Methyloterricola oryzae: one gene and its partner. The protein of the gene in region 2 interacts with the protein of the main gene of each other region in a pairwise test. Links are inferred from orthologs where the notes say so. Each region holds a gene or a part of one and is shown on either strand. Other genes may lie near its edges.

Evidence for each region. Proteins that work in one complex are often made in the same cells at the same time.
Region 1: the proteins of mobA (region 2) and moeA interact in binary tests that used the Escherichia coli proteins (3 or more experiments, as listed by UniProt). The link is inferred for Methyloterricola oryzae from one-to-one orthologs.

What each region holds. Positions count from the first base shown.
Region 1 is NZ_JYNS01000005.1:22,650-25,721, forward strand. Bases 59-3,057 are described here. They hold moeA (molybdopterin molybdotransferase MoeA), read right to left. Parts: upstream 2,187-3,057; coding sequence 930-2,186; downstream 59-929. Other genes in these bases: galE (UDP-glucose 4-epimerase GalE), read right to left, coding at 59-879; mobB (molybdopterin-guanine dinucleotide biosynthesis protein B), read right to left, coding at 2,161-2,703; EK23_RS08640 (NAD-dependent epimerase), read right to left, coding at 2,700-3,057. Outside these bases: more of galE, read right to left, coding at 1-58; more of EK23_RS08640, read right to left, coding at 3,058-3,072. UniProt on the Escherichia coli protein: Catalyzes the insertion of molybdate into adenylated molybdopterin with the concomitant release of AMP.
Region 2 is NZ_JYNS01000001.1:51,124-54,106, forward strand. Bases 44-2,953 are described here. They hold mobA (molybdenum cofactor guanylyltransferase MobA), read right to left. Parts: upstream 1,875-2,953; coding sequence 1,212-1,874; downstream 44-1,211. Other genes in these bases: EK23_RS00160 (DEAD/DEAH box helicase), read left to right, coding at 44-291; EK23_RS00165 (flagellar brake protein), read right to left, coding at 299-1,012; EK23_RS00175 (DUF302 domain-containing protein), read left to right, coding at 1,866-2,324; EK23_RS24515 (acyltransferase), read right to left, coding at 2,607-2,953. Also shown: more of EK23_RS00160, read left to right, coding at 1-43; more of EK23_RS24515, read right to left, coding at 2,954-2,983. UniProt on the Escherichia coli protein: Transfers a GMP moiety from GTP to Mo-molybdopterin (Mo-MPT) cofactor (Moco or molybdenum cofactor) to form Mo-molybdopterin guanine dinucleotide (Mo-MGD) cofactor.

The sequences.
Region 1 (3,072 bases), on a different replicon or contig from region 2:
AGCGACGAGCGCGGGCGGGTCGCCGGCCCGACGCGGTTGCTCCTGGACGGTAATCGGCGAGCCATGCACTCGGTTAACGGCATTGATGACCTCACGCACGCTGTAACCATGCCCATAACCGCAATTCAAAAGCGTTGACTGCCCTCCGTGACGCAGATAATCCAATGCTTGGATATGAGCATCGGCCAGATCGCTCACGTGGATATAATCGCGCACACCGGTACCATCGGCTGTCGGATAGTCGGTTCCAAACACGTATAATTTCTCGCGTTTCCCCACTGCGACTTCTGCGGCCACCTTTATCAAGAGCGTTGCGTTTTTCGTGGACTGCCCAATCTGACCGTCCGGATCGGATCCGGCTACATTGAAGTAGCGCAGGATTACGTGCCTGAGATCACATGCCAGCGAGAGGTCTCGCAACATGGTTTCGCTCATCAGCTTGGACATGCCATACGGGTTGATTGGGCTGGTTGGCGTATCCTCCGTGCATAGGCTCCCTTCCGGTATCCCGTAGGTGGCGGCGGTAGAGGAAAATATGAAGTGCTTTACCCCCGCTTTTTGGCAGCATTCCAGCAGATTGCGTGTTTTGCAGGTGTTGTTGCCGTAGTATTTCAAGGGGTTTTCAACGGATTCGGGCACGATGGTATGAGCAGCGAAATGGATCACGGACTCCACGTCGTATTCCCGAAGGACACGGCTGACTAATTCCATATCCCCCGTGTCGCCTTCCACGAAGTCGCCATGGAGAACCGAGTCCCTGAAGCCCGTGGACAGATTGTCGATGATGACCAGACGCTCTCCCATGGGGCCCAATTGCTTTACCACATGGCTACCAATGTAACCCGCGCCGCCTGTGACCAAAATGCCTCGTTTGCTCATTTTCCGCTCCTTGATTCTGTATCGGATGCTTTATATCTGATTGCCAAAGCTTACCAACCGCCGCTATAGGGCTTGATGCTCACTGTTTCACCCGGCTGCACCGGTCCGCTCTCGGGCTGCAAGATAATGAAACAGTTGGCCTGGCTGGCACCGCTTAAGCGATGCGAGCCCTGCTTGCCACAGGCTGTCACCACGATCTGGCCGCTTCCGTTTTGCTCATAGTAACCTCGTTGGAATTCCATTCGTCCAGGTGCTTTACGAAGGTAGGATTGGCACACGGCGCTAAGCCTTAGATCCGGGTGAAGGTCGGTTCCCGCCATGCGCAGCAAGCCTGGCCGCACCAATTCATGAAACACAACCAAAACGGCCACAGGATTACCTGGCAACCCGAAAAAGCGAGCCCGCCCGATCGAACCAAAGGCGAATGGCTTGCCAGGTTTGATTGCGACTTTCCAGAAATTTACCTGCCCCAGATCATCGAGCAATTTGGCCACGAAATCGGCATCGCCTACCGAGACGCCGCCAGTAGTCAAGACCGCGTCTGACATCTCCGCGGCGGTCTCCAGGGCCTGCCGCAGCGACACCGGGTCGTCTCTGACCACGCCCAAGTCGCATGCTTCTAGAAACGGACGGTCCAAGAGCGCGCTCAGCGTATAGCGGTTACTGTCGTAAATCATACCGGGGACCAATGCCTCGCCTACTGGGCACAATTCGTCCCCGGTGGAGAAGTGTGCGACACGGATCCGGCGCCTCACTTGGACGGCGCCTATGCCGGCTGAGGCGAGCAATCCGAGATCGGCCGGCGTCAGTAGCTTGCCGGCTCGTAGCAGGGGAGCTTTGGCAGGTAACTCATCACCGATCGGACGAATATTCTCCAGGGGACGCGCAGGCCGGGAAAAGCGTGCATAACCCTCCTCGACGGCCACCTCTTCTTGCATGACAACGCTGTCTGCGCCTTCGGGAATGGCGGCACCGGTGAAAATTCGCACACATTCGCCGGCTTTCAATGCGCCTACGTAGGGGTGTCCGGCATAGGAGGTTCCAACGACCCGTGCCCGGAACTGAACAGTGCCGGCATCAGCGCAATCGGAACTGCGTAAGGCGTAGCCGTCCATGGCAGAGTTGGCAAATGGCGGTATGTCAAAGGGGGCGAGAATGTCTTCGACCAGCACCCGGTCTCTGGCCTTGGCGAGACTGAGGCGCTCGGTTTCCCTGGCCGGGCCTACGGTTTCCAATATGCGCTTTCTGGCCTCGGAAAGCGTGAGCGTCCTGGCCTTAGGCTCAGCGCAGCGGTCTAAGGATTCCATCGGGGAAGAAATGGCGGTGGATGAATTCAGCGATCTGGGCAGGCGCGTTCAGGTCGAGGGTCCTAAGTTCGGGCGGCACTGGTATCTTGGCGTCCGTGGCAACGGCAATGATGCTGGCGTCGTCGGGAAAAATCGGCGGATTATTCAACGAAGGCCGGCAGATTTCGATTTTGGGCATGATCTCTTGCTTGAATCCCTCCACCAGAATCAGATCGACGACCGACTGGTCGAAATGCGCCAATTCTTCGTCCAGCGAGAATTCGCGGGGTTCCGCGTGCTCGGTGATCACTGCGCGTCGATGCGACGAAGTCAGCATGACCGGCGAAGCACCGGCCATTCTCAACGTATGGCTGTCCTTGCCCGGGTAGTCGATCTCAAAATTGTGATGGCTACGCTTGATCAGACCGACCCGCAAGCCTTGTTGCTTCAAGAGCGGGATCACTTGCGTGAGGAGGGTGGTTTTGCCGGTACCACTGCGGGCAACAAAGCCAATAATGGGCACGCGGGAATTGATCATGTCACGTGGTAGTAATCGCGGTACCATGCGACAAATTTTGCGATCCCGGTTTCGATGGGCGTCTTCGGCGAATAGCCCACGTCGCGCATGAGGTCATCGACGTCGGCGTAAGTCGCCGGCACATCGCCTTTCTGCATGGGGAGAAAATTCTTCTCGGCCTTCTTGCCCAGGCAGTCCTCCAGCACTTCGATGAAGCGCATCAGTTCGACAGGCTGGTGCGCGCCGATATTGTAAATTCTGTAGGGCGCGCGGCTGGTGCCCGGATCGGGTCGCTCGCCTGACCAAGCCTCATTGGGTCGTGCCACATGGTCCAGAGTGCGCATTACACCTTCGACGATATCGTCGATGTACGTGAAATCTCTTTGGTGT
Region 2 (2,983 bases):
TTGCCGGAGGCGGTGGAATCGCTGCGGGCCATGCGCCGTGTGGAGGACAGCGGAGAGATCTGCGCCGTCAGCGCCGCCGATCCGCTCAATCTGGTGGGTATCGTGACACCTGGGGCGAAGCTGCCAGCTCTGGCGGGCAACCGCGTGCTGTTCCGCGACGGAACCCCGCTGGCAGTGCTGTCGGGGAAAGAGACCCAGTTCCTGGCAAACGTCGACCAGGGCGATGAATGGGCGCTGAAGAACCAACTGGTGCGGAAGCAGGCGCCCCCCCAACTGCGCGCCTATCTGTGAACGCCGCCTAGTCGCGAACGCGCTTTTCGGCTTCCTTGCGCTGCAGTTCGAGCTCGTAGACCAGCTTCTGCAACTGCACCTGGAAGTTACGGGTGAAGTCGGAAAAGGCAAAGCCCAGCCGCCAGGTCTCGCTGCGCCCTTCCATGCCCTTGATCTCGAAGATGTAGCGCAGGTCCAGGCCGAACATTTCATCCTTGATGCCAGTAGCCAGAATCGAGCAATTGGCGAAGTGGGTTCCTTTCTCCTTGTGCTCCCGAAACAGATTGGCCCGGTCGTGGATCGCCAAACCGCCCAGGCTTAAGTCCATCACTTCGAATTCACCGACCTTGTCTTCCGACATCGGGATCCGGCATTTCATCTGCCAGGACAGCGGCACGCTGACCCGGAAGAAGGTGCGCCGCTGCAGCCAGTACAAGGAATTGGGAATGGGCACCGCAAACACACTATGGCCGTCGAGCTTGGCTTCGCTGATGTCGGTGGCGCTGAAGCGGGCCTGCACGCCCTCGACTTGTGCATCGAAGGTCACAGATCGGGCATTGGTGATGGAGGCGTTCAGGCTGCCACTGTTGGTGGCATCGATGGCCAACAGACCCTTGTCCGGGATCACCTTGACGATGGTGGTCATGAAACCGGAGGTCTGGCCTCCCGGCGTTGCCGAGAGCAGGATCTTCTGCCGCTGCATGATCCGCAGCCGCTCGAGGATTTCCCCCCTGCCCGTCAATAAATACGAATCCTGGCTTTTTTGATGTTCCGACATGGATTGACGACCGAACGTCCTGGTTGATGCAACATATCCGATGCCACCGGCACCCTGACACCCTGCGTCGGCGGGCGTCTCGAAAGGCCGCGGCGGCATTTCCATACAGCCAAATGAACCAAGCTAATAATAACTCATCGGCGCGAAGATGAACCGGGCCGCCTCATGGGCCGGCTCCCGCCTCCAGGCGCGAAAGGTCTTCCTGTGAGTTGATGTTAGCGAGCCGTTCCGGGCAGTCGCGGAAATCCGCCAGGGCCAAGCGATGCCGGCGCAGCCAGGCTTGCACCTTGCGTTCGCCAGCACACAGGTATGCTTCCAGATCGGGGGCCAGGGAGACATCCAGCAGGGCAAAGACTGGATGAATGCGGCCACCATCATCGGCTACGCAGATTTCCGCGCCCTCCTTCGCCAGGGTCTCGCACAACCGCAGCAGATAGCGGGCTTCCAGCAGCGGCGCATCGCAGGGGACACTGAGCAGATACGGGGTCTGCGCCGCCTTCATCGCCGCGAGCAGGCCGGCCAGGGGCCCCCCGAAATCCGCGTTCGCATCGGTCACCACCGGGCAGCCAAAGCGCGAATACACATCGAGGTTGCGGTTGGCGCTGATCACGACCTGCCCCGCCACTTGCCTCAAGGCATCCACGGCATACTCCGCCATGGGCCGCCCTCGGAACGGGATCAAGCCCTTGTCTTCGCCGCCCATGCGCGAGCCGCGCCCGCCCGCCAGCACCACGCCGGTGATCTTTGCACGCTCCGGAATCATGATGCTACCCTTGAGCGCGCCGCTGCCCGGATGAATTCGCCCCGCCACCACGCCATGCACCATCGACGCCTACTGTTGCCGATTCTCTTCACCGTGGCCGCCTGTACAGCGCACCCGCCCAGGCCCGGTCCTGTCAATTACGAAAAAGCCACCGCGGCCAAACCCTACGACGATGTGCTGGCGGAACTGGAACTGGCCATCACCGAGCAGAATTTCCGCATCACCGGCCACAACCACATCGGCAGCGTCATCCGCAGCCGGGAGAACATCGCCTTCCCCGACTACGACACGCTGCAGTTCTGCAACCTGACCCTGGCCAAACAAATGCTGGAAATGTCGCCCGCCGCGGTGGCCCACATGCCGTGCAACGTGGCCGTGCGCTCGGAAAACGGCCAGGTGATCGTCACCACCCATCTGCTGCCCGAGGACTCGGACAATGAAAAGCTAAACGCCTTCTTCCGCGAGATGAACGGCAAGCTGCGCAAGATTGTCGACTTCGCGGTGGATCAATAGGCTTCTGATAGGCCGTTGAAATTCGAAAGGGTGCCTTCGTCTTTGAACCCACCCATGGATTCAATCAGGCGCTCTGGACAGCCTATTGACGTTGCATTTTCGATTCGCCAGAAACCCCATTGTCCGCGCCACCTGCAGCGTTATTGCAGGACCGGCTGATAACCACATTCTGCGACAACTTACTGGTGTTGGATTTCAGTAAATATTAAAAGGATCGCGATGTGTGGTACGTCGTCTCGAGAATTGTTATGGCACATCCCATGGGCTCAAAGCGGCGCTACTCTATCTGGTTTTGATAACCCGGGCAGGAACCCCCACCGCGACAGAGTAGTCTGGAATATCCCGAGTCACCACAGAACCTGCTCCGATCACACACCCGGTGCCGACGTTGGCCATGATGATGGCACCGGTACCAAGCCAAGTGTCGTCGCCAATGGAAATGTGTTCGTATTTACCCGGTTGGTGGTGCATCAGTTTGGTCTTATCGGCAAAGCCGTGGGTTATCCGTCCAGGTATGATTTGTACATTATCTGCAATCAGGCACATCCGTCCAATTTTACCGCCGCCAAAGTTGCAGTTGGCGCCCACATAGGTGCCTTCTCCAATTTCCACCGACCGCCGGCAGATGTGTACGCCTTGAGATAAGTACACCGGATTCT